DNA from 3 places in the Microlunatus sagamiharensis genome. Region 1 is predicted to be linked to each of the others. Evidence: predicted binding sites of a transcription regulator. Region 1 holds the regulator's gene; each other region holds the start of a gene.
What was found. Region 1 encodes HrcA, which represses chaperone genes, less so after heat shock. Its sites were predicted from a motif close to TTGGCACTCGNNNNNNNCGAGTGCCAA; they were not measured.
Positions count from the first base shown of each region.

Region 2: a site for HrcA is predicted at 1,777-1,803, ahead of BLU42_RS14020 (FmdB family zinc ribbon protein). Genes of this name have one in related genera too.
Region 3: a site for HrcA is predicted at 2,654-2,680, ahead of groL (chaperonin GroEL). Genes of this name have one in related genera too.

Region 1 is NZ_LT629799.1:2,362,312-2,367,121, reverse strand. It holds gene BLU42_RS10745 (class F sortase) at 1-351, opposite strand, end outside; gene BLU42_RS10740 (DUF4397 domain-containing protein) at 418-1,251, opposite strand; gene BLU42_RS10735 (MBL fold metallo-hydrolase) at 1,377-2,231, opposite strand; gene hrcA (heat-inducible transcriptional repressor HrcA) at 2,333-3,328, shown strand; gene dnaJ (molecular chaperone DnaJ) at 3,378-4,547, shown strand; gene BLU42_RS10720 (16S rRNA (uracil(1498)-N(3))-methyltransferase) at 4,555-4,810, shown strand, end outside.
Region 2 is NZ_LT629799.1:3,054,140-3,058,949, forward strand. It holds gene BLU42_RS14015 (penicillin acylase family protein) at 1-1,563, opposite strand, end outside; gene BLU42_RS14020 (FmdB family zinc ribbon protein) at 1,850-2,221, shown strand; gene BLU42_RS14025 (RcpC/CpaB family pilus assembly protein) at 2,271-2,918, shown strand; gene mscL (large conductance mechanosensitive channel protein MscL) at 2,988-3,416, shown strand; gene BLU42_RS14035 (hypothetical protein) at 3,553-3,876, opposite strand; gene BLU42_RS14040 (UTP--glucose-1-phosphate uridylyltransferase) at 3,878-4,810, opposite strand, start outside.
Region 3 is NZ_LT629799.1:102,576-107,385, reverse strand. It holds gene BLU42_RS00490 (MFS transporter) at 1-769, shown strand, start outside; gene groL (chaperonin GroEL) at 901-2,523, opposite strand; gene BLU42_RS00480 (MDR family MFS transporter) at 2,905-4,332, shown strand; gene BLU42_RS00475 (MFS transporter) at 4,335-4,810, shown strand, end outside.

The DNA.
Region 1 (4,810 bases):
CTGGCCGCGGTCGTCGACGCCCTCGGCCACGACGGGCAGGTCCAGCCCGACCGAGCGGGCGAGGAGCCGCTCGGGCGGCACGACCTCGGGGGCCGGTCGCGGCGCGGCCGGCCGGGTGGTCCAGCGCGGCCCGGACGCCCGCCCCGTCGGCGACGACGAGGCGGACGGGGAGGGTGAGGGGGTTACGGACGGCGTACCGGCCGGGTCCTCGACCGTCGTGGTCACGGGCACGTCGGCCGCCACGCTGCGCGGGGTGAAGAGCTGGTGGCCGGCCACCGCGAGCAGGAGCGCGGACACGACGAGGACGGCCGGCCACAGCCAGCCGCCCCGTCGTGCGGTGGCGAGCGTCACCGGGTCACCGGGTCCTCGCGGGCCCGACCCGTGCGGCACGCGTCACCGCGTCGTCCTGCCGCACGCTCAGGCCCGGACGGTCCGGGTCCGCGCGGCCATCCGGGTGCCGGCCAGCACGAGGCCGACCAGGCCCAGGCCGAAGGCGCCGAGCGCGAGCGGGGAGCTCATCGCCGCCTGGCCGCCGGAGCCGCCGGGGACACCGCCCGGGTTGCCGCCCATGCCGCTGATCGTCTGCACGGCCAGGTCGAGGTTGTCGTCCTCGGCGGAGCCCCAGGCGTACACGATGGTGGTCGTGCCCTCCTCGAGGTCCACGTCGGCCGGGCCGATGACCGGGTCGCTCTCCCCGGCCAGGACCACGTCGGCGCTGATCGTGCCGGCGTCGAGGTCGGCGCTGTCCTCGTCGGGGTTCTCGAGGCCGCTGAAGGCGACCTCCTCGTTCGCGCGGACGTCCACGGCCGGGGCCGCGGCGTCGTGGCGCACGATCAGGCGCGCCTGGCCGGCGTCGAGGCCGGAGGTGTCGTTGGCGTACGCGGTCAGGCGCGGGTCGCCCGAGGCGTTGAGGTGGGCGACGACGGTGACGTTCGCGCCGGCCGGGACCTCGGCGTCCTCCAGCTCGGCCACGGCGTTGCCGTCGGCGCCGTCGCCGGCCGCGACGACCTTGAGGTCGTAGGTGCCGGCGGGCAGCTGCTGCGGGTCGGTCAGGGTGCCGGGCTCGAAGTCGCTGAGCAGCTCCTCGCCGTTGGCGTAGACGTCGACGGTCGCGCCGGGGACGGCGTGCAGGATCGAGACGGTGGCGGTGTCGGCGGCCTGAGCGCTGGTGGCGGGCAGCAGCAGGGCGCCGGACGTGACGGCCAGGGCGAGGGAACCCCGGATCAGTCGGGAACGGGCGGGCGTGGGCATCGGACCTCCAGGTGGGGCGGGGCTGGGCTTGCCTGTGCCTGGTCCTGCGCACGAGATGCCGCTGCGGATGCAACGGGTCCCGGATCTCCTGCCCGCGTCCTTGGGCCCGGTCCTGCGGGCCGCCCTCAGGCCAGTGGCAGGGTGCGGCGCGGCGCCACGGGACCCAGCTGCGCGAAGGCCGTGGGCAGCCCGGCGGCGAGGACCGCGTACGGGTACGCCCACTCCTGCTCGGCCGCCTCGTCCACCCCGACGCCGGTCTCGGCGAGGTGCCGGACCTGCCCGGCGACCGACGCGAGCCGGCCCCGCTGCTCGTAGACGAAGGGCCGGTCGACCGGCTCGCCGTGACCGGGGACGGCTCGGGTCGCGCCGGTCATCAGGCCGATGACGCCGTCGAGCGTGACCGGCCACTCGTGCAGGTAGGAGTCCGGGCCCAGGGCCGGCGGACCGGCCTGCTCGACGAGGTCGCCGGCGACGACGAGGTCCGCGTCGGGCACGACCACGACCAGGTCGGCGCCGGTGTGGCCCCGGCCGATGTGGGCGACCTCGACGCGGCGCCCGCCCAGGTCGAAGGCCGCGGCGAGCACGATCGGACGGTTCGGGGCGACGAGGTCGGCCGGCGCGAGCCCGAGCCGCTCCGCGTCGGCGTGGGCGTCCGGCGAGGCCAAGGACGCGGCGACGTCCTCGTGGCCGACGGTGGTGAGGTCGTCGAACGCTGCCAGGCCGAAGGCGTGGTCGCGGTGCGCGTGGGTCACCACGACGACCTCGAGCGGGACGTCGGTCACCGACGCGACCGAGGCCCGGACGGCCCGGCCCTGCGCAGGGGTCGAGCCCGTGTCGACGAGGAGCGCGCGCTCCGACCCGGCGAGCAGGACGAGGTTCACCGCGTCCGGCTCGGCGACGCAGCGCCAGGCGCCGGGCCCGAGCTCCTCCCAGGGGCCCGGCAGCGGGGTCGGCTCGGCGTCCTGCCCGGCGTCGGTCACGGCACTACACTGGCACTCACCGCACGCGAGTGCCAAGGGCCTCGCGCGCGTACGACGGCGGCGACTCGAGCGACAGCAGGCGAAGGGGTGGTGGAGCGAGCATGGACGACCGCAAGCTGCAGGTGCTCCGGGCCATCGTCACCGACTACGTCTCCAGCAAGGAGCCGGTCGGGTCCAAGGCGCTGGTCGACAAGCACGACCTCGGCGTCTCCCCGGCGACGGTCCGCAACGACATGGCCGCGCTGGAGGAGGAGGGCTACATCACGCAGCCCCACACCAGCGCGGGGCGCATCCCCACCGACAAGGGCTACCGGCTCTTCGTCGACCGGCTCGGGCAGGTCAAGCCGCTCTCCAGCGCCGAGCAGCGCGCGATCCAGACCTTCCTGTCCGGGGCGCTCGACCTCGACGACATCCTGCTGCGCACCGTCCGGCTCCTCGCCCAGGCGACGCAGCAGGTCGCGATCGTGCAGTACCCGACGCTGAGCACCTCCACGGTCCGCCACGTCGAGCTCGTGTCGCTGTCGTCGACCCGGCTGTTGCTGGTGCTCATCACCTCCACCGGGCGCGTCGAGCAGCGCTCCCTCGAGGTGCCCGAGGTCGAGGAGACCGGTCTGGGCGACCTGCGGACGGCGCTCAACGCGGCCGCCGCCGGGCGGACGCCGGTCGAGGCCGGCTCCGCGCTCCCGGCGCTGCTCGATGCGCTCCCAGCGGAGACGCTGCCGCTCGGGCGCACCGTGGTGGCCGCCCTGCTGGAGATGCTCGGCAGCGAGACCTCGACCCGCATGGTGATCGGCGGGATGCCTTACCTCACCCGCTACGGCGCCGACCCGAGCAGCATGAAGCCCGTGCTCGAGGCGCTGGAGGAGCAGGTCGTGCTGCTCACCCTGCTCGGCGAGGCCACGGCCGACGGCGTCACCGTCCGGATCGGGCAGGAGAACCCGGTGAAGGAGCTCCAGACGACCTCGGTCGTCGCCAGCGGCTACGGCAGCCGTGCCACCCTCGGGGTCGTCGGGCCGACCCGCATGGACTACCCCTCGACGATGGCCTCCGTGCGCGCGGTCGCGCGCTACGTCGGCCGCTTCCTCGCGCAACCCTGATCACGCACACCTGATCGCGTACCTCGAGCAAGGATGACCCACCCCAGACATGGCTGCTGACTACTACGAGACGCTCGGCGTCTCCCGCGACGCGTCGCCCGAGCAGATCAAGAAGGCCTACCGCCAGCTCGCGATGAAGCTCCACCCCGACGTCGCCACCGAGCCGGACGCGGGCGACCGCTTCAAGGCGGTGGCCGAGGCGTACGAGGTCCTCGCCGACCCGAAGAAGAAGGACCTCTACGACCGCGGCGCCGACCCGCTGGGCGGGGGCATGGGCGGCGGGTTCGCCGGCAACTTCGGCGGCCAGGGCGGCTTCGACTTCGGCAACCTCGTCGACGCGATGTTCGGCGGGCAGACCAGCCGCGGCCCGCGCTCGCGCGTGCGCCGCGGCCAGGACGCGCTCGTCCGGCTCGACCTCGAGCTGGCGGAGGCGGCGTTCGGCGTCACCAAGCCGCTGCGGGTCGACACGGCCGTGCTGTGCCCGCTCTGCAAGGGGTCCGGGGCGCAGGAGGGTTCCGAGCCCGTCACCTGCCGCACCTGCCACGGCCAGGGCGACGTGACGCACGTCCAGCGCTCCTTCCTCGGCGACATCCGCACGACGCAGCCCTGCCCGACCTGCGGCGGCTACGGCTCGGTCATCCCCGACCCGTGCCCCGAGTGCTCCGGCGACGGCCGCGTCCGCTCGGCCCGCACGATCAACGTCAAGATCCCGGCCGGCGTCAGCACCGGCAACCGGATCCACCTCTCCGCCCACGGCGAGGTCGGCCCCGGCGGCGGCCCGGCCGGCGACCTCTACGTCGAGCTGGCCGTCGCGCCGCACGAGGTGTTCCGTCGCGAGGGCGACGACCTCGAGGTGACGGTGCGCATCCCCATGACCGCGGCCGCGCTCGGCACCGAGGTCACGGTCCAGACGCTCGAGGCCGACCTGGCCGACACCGACGACGAGGACCGCGACGTGCACGTCAGCGTCCCGGCCGGCACCCAGTCGGGCACCCGCGTCGCCCTCGAGGGCTGGGGCGTCCCGCGCCTGCGGTCCAACGGCCGCGGCGACCTCGGCGTCACCCTGCTGGTGCAGACGCCCACGCGCCTGGACGACGAGCAGCGCGACCTGCTCCGCCAGCTCGCCGAGCTCCGTGAGGAGACCGGGCCCGAGGTGACGGTGCAGAAGCAGGGCCGCGGCGTCTTCGGCCGCCTGCGCGACGCCTTCGCCGGGCAGTGACGCGCGGGTGACCGACGCGCTCTTCCTCCTGGAGAGCCTGGCCTCGACCTCGCCGCAGGTCGGCGGCGAGGTGCTGGTCGACGGGTCCGAGGGGCACCACGCGGTCGCCGTCCGGCGCCTGCGGGCGGGCGAGCGCGTGCTCGTCGCCGACGGTTCCGGGGGCGGGGTCCGTGGCGAGGTCGTGGAGGCGAGCAAGGCGGGTCTGCGGGTCCGGGTCACCGAGGTGCTCACCGAGACCGCCCGTCCCGTACGCCTCGTCGTCG
Region 2 (4,810 bases), 690 kb from region 1:
GATCGTGCCCGTCCAGTCGTAGCGGCGGTCCCAGCCCGGCACCGGCACGGTGCCGTCGCCGCGGCCGCGGACCGGCACCAGCCCGGGGAGCTGGTAGCCGATGTTCCCGCGGACGTCGGCGTAGACGAGGTTCTGCGAGGGCACCGTGAGCAGCGAGGCGGCGCTGCGGAAGGAGTCCCAGTCGCTCGCCGCGTCCAGCCCGAGCAGGGCGTCCATGCTGCGGCCCGGCGTCGAGCCGGTCCAGGCGATCGAGACCGCGTACGCCCCGCCCGGCGCGTCGGTGCGGCGGCCGGCGTCGGCGGTGGCCGGGTCGGCGTCGGACAGCAGCGGACCGTGCCGGGTCGAGCGGACCGTGATGGTGCGCGGCTCGTCCTCGCCGGCGACGCGCAGCTCCTCGGTGCGGACGGTCAGGGGCTCGTACGCCTCCCCCACCCGCACGGTGTCGCCGACGACCTGCTCGAGGTAGAGGTCCTGCACGTCGGCGTAGCTGGTGGTCATGCCCCAGGCGATCGAGGCGTTGCGCCCGATCACCACGCCCGGGAGGCCGGTGATCGAGTAGCCGGTGACGTCGAAGGGGCAGTCGCGCCCCACGGTCCCGCAGTGCAGGCCGACCTGGGCGAGCACCGAGGGGATGGAGGCCGCTAGGTGCGGGTCGTTGGACAGCATCGGCTTGCCGCTGGCGGTGTGCGCGCCGCTGACGACCCAGGAGTTGGACCCGATGCCGTCGCCGGAGCCGAAGAGGCCGGTCAGCGTCTCCCGCGCCCGGGCCGAGGCCTCGACCGCGCCCGTCCCCTCGGTCGCGGCCACGGTCCCCGACGGCCCGGCTGACGTCGTCCCCGTGGCGTCGGGGTCGAAGGCCTTCCCGCGGACCGTCCCGGCGGTCACGATCGGGTCGTAGCCCGGCAGCGGGCCCGGGAAGAGGTCGGCGGCGCGGTCGGCACCCACCGCGGCGGTGGCGCGGGCGCGGTAGGTCTCGGCGTCGGCGTTCGAGCCCAGCTGCCAGCCGAAGACCTTGAGGATGGCGAGGGAGTCGACCGCGGTCCACGGCTCCGGCGTCGCGACGCGGCCCGCCAGGTCGAGCACGCTGTACTCCAGCGACAGCTGCCCCGGCGAGCGTCCGCGCAGGTAGGCGTTGACGCCCGAGGCGTACGCGTCCAGGTAGCGCCGGGTCGAGGGCGACAGCAGCGGCAGCTCGGCCTCGGCCGTGCGGTACCAGCCGAGCGTCCGGACGAAGGTGTCGGTGGAGACCTGCGAGGACCCGAACAGCTCCGACAGGCGCCCGGCCGCCGCGTGCCGGCGCACGTCCATCTCGAAGAAGCGGTCGGACGCCGCCACGTAGCCCTGCGCCTCGAAGAGGTCCTCGGGCTCGTCGGCGTAGACCTGCGGCACGCCGTGGTCCTCCCGCAGGACCGTCGCGCGCCCGTTCAGGCCCGGCAGGGTGACCTCCCCCTCGAGCATCGGCAGCGGCCGCCGCACGGTGGCGGCGCCGAGGCTGACCAGCCCGCCGGCGACCAGCACGACCACCACGAGCGCGAAGACGAGCCAGCGGGGGACGAGACGCACGTGCTTGATTGTCCTCGCTCCGCTCGAACGCGGACCGCGCTCTCACCCGGTGTCTTCCTCCTCGTTCGCGAACGAGAAGCGTGTTCGCACTCTCGTCGTCCAGACACCGGCGCGCGGTCCGGTGGTGGTCGACTTGAAGACGTCGAGGTCAGGTCAGAGACGTCGGCGTCGGGCAGGAAGGCGCACGGCTCGTTCCGGCGTCCCGGGAATGGGTTGGCAGTCGATATTCTTGAGTGCTAGCGAGACACGGTCGGCCCGCGGGGCCGGTCACGACGGAGAGAGCACCATGCCTACCTACCAGTACCGCTGCACCGAGTGCGGGCACGACCTCGAGGCCGTGCAGAAGTTCAGCGACGCCGCGCTGACGGAGTGCCCGAACTGCCACGGGCAGCTGCGGAAGATCTACAACGCGGTGGGCGTGGTGTTCAAGGGCTCGGGCTTCTACCGCACGGACTCGCGGCCCAAGGAGGGTTCGTCGAGCGGTTCCGGCTCGTCGGGCTCCTCGGGGTCCTCCGGCTCCGACACCAAGAGCAGCGGGTCCGGCTCCTCCGACAAGTCCGGCGACAGCGGCTCGGGCTCGTCGGGCACCAAGACCGACACCGCCAAGCCGGCCAAGGCCGCCGCCTCCTCGTCCACAGGGTCGGGCTCCGCCGGCTGAGGTCTGTGGACGACCGGCACGTCCGGGCCGACGTCATGAGGGTTGAGGCGTGCGCGCCTCGACCAGCCGACCCGGCATCCCCCACCACCGTCACCACCCGCTGCGCCTCCTGGCGCGGGCGGCGTCCTGGCACCGGCGCAAGCTCGCGGTCGTCGCGGCCGCGGCCGCGGTCCTGACGGGGCTGGCTGCCACCGCGCCACCCGCGCCCGCGACGACGGACGTCGTCCGGGCGCGCAGCGACCTGGTCGGCGGTGCCGTCCTCACCGCGGACGACCTCGAGACGGTCGCCCTGCCCAGCGACGGGCTCCCCGACGGGGCGAGCGCCGACCTCGACGCGCTCGTCGGTCTGCGGCTGGCCGCCCCGGTCCCCCGCCACCAGGTCCTCACCCCCGTCGCGCTCACCGGTCCCGCCGCCGTGGGTCCCGGGCACGTCCTCGCCCCGGTCCGTCTGGCCGACGCCGACGTCGTCGGGCTCCTCCGCCCCGGCGACCTCGTCGACGTCCTCGGCGTCAGCGCGGAGGGCGGTCGTTCGTCGACCGTGGCGCGGCGCGTCCGTGTGGTGACGGTGCCCGCTCGGAGCGAGGACGACCAGGCGACCTCCGCCGGCGCGCTCGTCGTGCTCGACGTCCCCGACACCGACGTCGGAGCGTTGACCCGGGCAGCGGCGGGTGGCAGCCTGACGATCACCTGGACGTGAGTCGCCGACGTGGGCGCACGCGGAAACCAGATCCCGACCACCCCACGGAGGACACGACCTATGAAGAGCCTGACCGGTTTCCGCGACTTCCTGATGCGCGGAAACCTCGTCGACCTGGCCGTCGCCGTCATCATCGGCACGGCGTTCGCCGCCGTGGTGAAGGCGTTCACCGGGATGATCATGGACATCATCGGCAAGTTCGGGGGTGTCCCCGACTTCAGCAGCACCTCGATCTACGGCATCAGCGTCGGCGTCTTCATCACGGCGCTCCTGAGCTTCGTGCTCACGGCCGCCGTCGTGTACTGGCTCGTCGTCATCCCCTTCACCAACATCAGCGCCCGCCTCAAGAAGCAGGAGGAGCAGGTCGAGGCCGCGCCCGCCGTGACCTCCGAGGACCTCCTCACCGAGATCCGCGACCTCCTGCGCCAGCAGGCCGTCGGTAACCCGACGCCCGGCCAGGTCCCCGGCTCCTTCCCTGGCCAGGTCACCGAGCGCTGAGGCCCCACCCGGGTCTTCACACCAGCAGCACGACGAAGCGCCCTCCACCTCGCTGATCGGCGAGGTGGGGGCGCTTCGACATCTGCCGTGACGTCGGCCGAGGGCGTCCCGCATGGAGGTCGTCGCGACGTCGTCCTCAGGAGCCGTGGTGCGGCGGCACGTCCGCGAGCAGCCGACGCTCGTCGGCGTCGGGCGCGCGGTCGACGAGGACCGGGCGCGAGGCTCGGCCGAGCCGGGCGCGCAGCTCGGTCACCGCCGCGGCCATCTGGGCCGCACCGATCCCCTCGCGGAGGTCGGCGGGCACGACGAACGCGCCCCGCGGACGCCCCTCCAGCGCCTCGACCACGGCGTCGAGGTCGGGCGCGACCTGCGCGCCGAGCTCGGGGCGCCGCTCGCCGCAGACCGCGTACGCCAGCGCCTGGTGCCAGGGGCGGAGCGGCAGCCCGGGAGCCTCGTCCACCTCAGGCCTGGTCCCCGCCCAGCACGGTGCCGCTCGGCACGGTGCTCGGCGAGCCCTCGTCGTCGAGCGTCGCGGCACCGGTGACCCGGACGTCGGCCTCGAAGGTCCAGTCGCCGTGCACGGTAAGGCTGCGGGCCTCGCGCAGGGAGGGCACGCCCGCCGGGAAGCGCGCGTCGAACTTCGAGATGGTCTTGTAGTGCTTGGGGTCGAGGTCGACCAGCGGCGCCGGGTCGGTGACGCGGTCCAGCCGCCCCTCGGGCGTGACGTCGTAGACGTCGGAGCGCAGCAGGGCCAGGTCGTTCGTCGTCTTCACGGGCAGGAAGCGCTCGCGCCCGACGCCGATCGCCGTGGCGCCGGGGAAGACCTCGATCGCGGCGCCCATCGCGCTCTCGACCTGCACGACCTCCGGCGAGGAGGAGTCCGACGGGTCGACGTTCTTCACGTTCTTGATCAGCGGCAGCCCGAGGACGGCGTTGCGCTCCTTGAGCACCGTCGAGACCGCGGCCAGGTCGAACCACAGGTTGTTGCAGTGGAAGAACGGGTGGCGGTGCTCGTCGGTGAAGAAGTGCATCTCGTCGGGCGCGGTCTGCGCCGTGTCGCGCAGGATCAGCTGCCCGTCGGACTTCCGGACCGCGAGGTGGCCGCCCTTGCGGTCCGCGGGCGTGCGCCGGCACACCTCGGCCGCGTACGGCGCGCCGGTCGCGGCGAACCACCCCGCGATGCGGGCGTCGGGCGCGGCGCCGAGGTTGTCGGAGTTCGAGACCGAGGCGTAGCGGTAGCCCTGCTCGATCAGCCGGTCGAGGACGCCGGAGCCCTCGAGGGTCGTGTAGAGGTCGCCGTGCCCGGGCGGGCACCACTCCAGGGCCGGATCGGCCGGCCACTCCACCGGGGTCAGGTCCTCGGTGAGGAGCTTGGGCTCCTGGTTCTGCTGGAA
Region 3 (4,810 bases), 2.1 Mb from region 1:
CGGGGTCTGGGGACTCGCGCTTGAGCGCACCGGCCTCGGGCTCGTGCTCCTCGCGTACCCGGCGACCCTCGTCGTGGCCGCGCTGAGCACGCGGGGGATGTCGCCCGTCCACGCGCTCGGGCCGCTCGACTCCCCGGGCGCGGAGCCGACCGGCCGGCTCCTCACCCGTCCGGTCCTGGTGCTGCTGGGCGGGGTGCTCGTCTTCGGCGTCGCGATGGCGACCGCCTTCACCGTCCTGCCCCTGCGCATCGTCGACGCCGGCGGCGCGGTGTGGGTGGTCGGCGTCAGCGCCGTCGTCGGCGCGGCGGCGGAGATCCCGCTGATGCGCAGCAGCGCGTCGGTCTCCGCCCGGCTCGGGGCTCGTCGGACCGTCCTGCTCGGCGGGCTGCTGTTCGCGGCGGCGGTGACGCTGTACGGCGCGTTCGCGCAGCCGTGGGTGCTGGTCGCGGCCAGCGCCGTGCGCGGCGCCGGCTACGCGCTGGTCTACGTCGGGCTGGTCACCGCGGTCCGGGCCGCCTTCCCGCCGCGGTCGCGCGCCCGGGGCCAGGCCCTGCTCCAGACGGTCCTGATGGGCGTCGCCCCGGTCGCCGGCGCGTCGCTGGGCGGGTTCGGCTACAGCCACGCCCCCGCGCTGCCGCTCTTCGGCGCCACCGCCGTGCTCGCCCTGCTCGGCGCGGGCCTCGCCTGCAGCCGCTGGGCGAGAACGCCCCTCGAGCACGTCGCACCCGTCGAGCCCTCCGACGCTCACCTCCCCCTCGCCGAGCGGTAGGTTGCGGCGCTCTTTCCGCCCGAACTCGCGCGGCAACCTACCGCTCGCGGGGACGTACGGAACGCCAAGAGGCGGCCCCCCGAAGGGGACCGCCTCTCAGCTCGTGCAGGTGGTGCAGGTGGAGCAGGGACTCAGAAGTCCATGCCGCCCATGCCGCCGTCGCCACCGGCCGGCATGGCCGGGGCCTTCTCCGGCTTGTCGGCGATGACGGCCTCGGTGGTGAGGAACAGGCTCGCGATCGAGGCCGCGTTCTGCAGCGCCGAGCGGGTGACCTTCACCGGGTCGATGATGCCGGTCTTGACCAGGTCGACGTACTCGCCGGTCGCCGCGTTGAGGCCCTGGCCGGAGGGGAGGTTGCGCACCTTCTCCGCCACGACGCCGCCCTCGAGGCCGGCGTTGAAGGCGATCTGCTTCAGCGGGGCCGAGGCCGCGGTGAAGACGATCTCCGCGCCGATCTGCTCGTCGCCGGACAGGTCGACCTTGGCGTCCTTGGCCGCCTGGAGCAGGCCCACGCCGCCGCCGGCGACGATGCCCTCCTCGACCGCAGCCTTGGCGTTGCGGACGGCGTCCTCGATGCGGTGCTTGCGCTCCTTGAGCTCGACCTCGGTGGCCGCGCCGACCTTGATCACCGCGACACCGCCGGCCAGCTTGGCCAGACGCTCCTGCAGCTTCTCGCGGTCGTAGTCGGAGTCGGAGTTGTCGATCTCGGTGCGGATCTGGCTGACCCGGCCCGCGATCTGGTCGCTCGACCCGGCGCCCTCGATGATCGTGGTCTCGTCCTTGGTGACGACGACCGAACGGGCCTGGCCGAGCAGCTCGAGCCCGACGCCGTCGAGCTTGAGGCCGACCTCCTCGGAGATGACCTGGCCACCGGTGAGGATGGCGATGTCACCGAGCATGGCCTTGCGGCGGTCGCCGAAGCCCGGGGCCTTGACGGCGACGGACTTGAAGGTGCCGCGGATCTTGTTGACGATCAGCGCGGCCAGGGCCTCGCCGTCGACGTCCTCGGCGATGACGACCAGCGGCTTGCCGGCCTGGATGACCTTCTCGAGCAGCGGGAGCAGGTCCTTGAGGGCCGACACCTTGCTGTTGACGATCAGGATGTACGGGTCGTCGAGCACGGTCTCCATGCGCTCGGTGTCCGTGACGAAGTAGGGCGAGATGTAGCCCTTGTCGAAGCGCATGCCCTCGGTGAGCTCGAGCTCGAGGCCGAAGGTGTTCGACTCGTCGACGGTGATGACGCCTTCCTTGCCGACCTTGTCCATCGCCTCGGCGATGATCTCGCCGACGGTGGAGTCACCGGCGCTGATCGACGCGGTGGCGGCGATCTGCTCCTTGGTCTCCACGTCGACGGAGGCGGCCTGCAGCTGCTCGACGATGGCCGAGACGGCCTTGTCGATGCCGCGCTTGAGGCTCATCGGGTTGGCGCCGGCGGTGACGTTGCGCAGGCCCTCGCGGACCATCGCCTGGGCCAGCACGGTCGCGGTGGTGGTGCCGTCACCCGCGACGTCGTCGGTCTTCTTGGCGACCTCCTTGACGAGCTCGGCACCGATCTTCTCGTACGGGTCCTCGAGCTCGATCTCCTTGGCGATGGAGACGCCGTCGTTCGTGATCGTGGGGGCGCCCCACTTCTTCTCGAGCACGACGTTGCGGCCCTTGGGGCCGAGCGTCACCTTCACGGCGTCGGCGAGCGTGTTCATGCCACGCTCGAGGCCGCGCCGCGCCTCGGTGTTGAACTGGATGAGTTTCGGCATGTGTGGCGAATCCTCTGTTGGACGTGAGTGGTTGCTGCTGCTCCCCGGCCGGCGCCCGCGACGGACGGTCCATGGGGACCTCGCCGACTGAGGAGGTGGCACTCTCACCTGCCGAGTGCTAACCCCATGTTTAGCACTCGCCCCGTGTGAGTGCAAACACTTCCGAGGCCGTCGACGCGACTCCTCGGCGCACTCCCCCGCCCCGCGTACGGCCCCTCCTCCGAGCCCCCTCGTCCGGCCCGTCGACGGCGCGGCGACCGCCCTGCGGGACAAGGCCGGACCTCGGCCGAGAAAGAACATTCAGCAGGAATGGATCGGCTCCGTCGGGTGTTCCGACTGGACGTGGCCAGCCAGACCCGTACCTCCGTCGACGCGGAACCCGTGATCACGAGGGCCTCGGTCGGCCTCCGCTCCGAGCGCGGCCCCGTGCTCCTGGGCGTGATGCTCAGCATGGGCCTCATCGCGATCGACGCGACGATCCTCGCCACCGCGGTCCCCTCGGTCGTGAACGACCTCGGCGGCTTCTCGCAGTTCCCGTGGCTGTTCTCGATCTTCCTGCTCACGCAGGCCGTGACCGTGCCGATCTTCGCCAAGCTCAGCGACTCCTACGGGCGCAAGCCCGTCGTCCTGGCCGGCATCGCCGTCTTCGGCGTCGCGTCCGTGCTCTGCGGCGTCGCGTGGAGCATGCCCGCGCTGATCGCCTTCCGGGCGCTCCAGGGCCTCGGCGCCGGCGCGATCCAGCCGACGTGCATGACGATCGTCGGCGACATCTACACGCTGCAGGAGCGGGCCAAGGTCCAGGGCTACCTCGCCAGCGTCTGGGCGATCTCGTCGGTCGTCGGCCCGACGCTCGGCGGGGTCTTCGTCGAGACGCTCGACTGGCGCTGGATCTTCTTCATCAACATCCCGCTGGCCGCCGTGGCCTTCTGGATGATCTCGCGCCGCTTCCACGAGAAGGTCGAGCGGGTGAAGCACCAGGTCGACGTCGCCGGAGCCGTCCTGCTGACCCTCGGCGCCTCGCTGCTGATCCTCGGCCTGCTCGAGGGCGGCGTCCTGTGGTCCTGGCTCACGCTGCCGGGAATCGGGGTCCCGGCCGCGGGCCTGGTGCTGGTCGTCGCGTTCGGCTTCGTCGAGCGGCGCGCCGCCGAGCCGATCCTGCCGACCTGGGTCTTCCGCAACCGGCTGCTCGTGAGCACCAGCATCGCCAGCCTCGCCATCGGCGCGGTCCTCATCGGGCTGACCTCCTACGTCCCCCTCTACGCCCAGAACGTGCTCGGCCACAACGCGCTCGTCGCCGGCTTCGCGCTCGCCGCGCTGACCCTGGGCTGGCCGATCGCCGCGTCCATGTCCGGGCGGGTCTACCTGCGGATCGGCTTCCGGGCGACCGCGCTGCTCGGCACCCTCATCGGGCTGGTCGGCGTCGCCGGCCTGACGCTGCTGCGCCCCACCACCTCGATCGGGCAGGTCGGGGCCACCTGCTTCGTCATCGGCATCGGCATGGGCTTCGTCGCGGCCCCGATCCTGGTCGCCGCGCAGTCCTCCGTGGACTGGAGCGTGCGCGGCGTCGTCACCGGCACCTCGATGTTCGCCCGCTCGATGGGCAGCGCCCTCGGCATCGCCGTCTTCGGCGCCATCGCCAACGCCGGGCTCGGCACCACCGTGGGCACGCACGCGAGCACGGCCAGCTCGATCGCCCCGGCCGTCATGGCCGCGGCGCTGCAGAACGTCTTCCTCGCCTCGGTCGTCGGCGCGGCGGTGATGCTCGTCGCCGTGCTCTGCATGCCGCGCCGCGTCACGACGGTCGCCTGAGGATGCGCGGCCGCGTACGCACGGCGGAGCGCCTCGCGCTCCTCGCCGCCGGGCTGTTCGTCGTCGGCACCAACGCCTTCGTCATCGCCGGCGTCCTGCCCTCGATCGCGGGCGAGCTGCACGCCCCGCAGACCGCGGTGGCCTCCTCGATCACCTGGTACGCGGCAGTGGTCGCGATCGCCTCCCCGCTGGTCGGGGTGCTGCTCCCCTGGGTCCCGCGCACGGCCCTGATCGCCGTCGGGCTGGTGCTCGTCGCCGGGGGCACCGTCGTGGCGGCCCTCGCACCCGGCCTCCTCGTCTTCATCGCCGGTCGGGTGCTGGCCGCGTTCGGCGGGGCCGCGCTGGTCCCGACGGCGACGGCCGCCGCCCCGGCCATGCTGCGCCCCGAGCAGCGCGGCCTCGCCCTGGCCGCGACCGGGCTGGGGTTCACCCTCGCCTCCGCCGTCGGCTCGCCGCTCGGGACCGCGCTCGCCGCCCT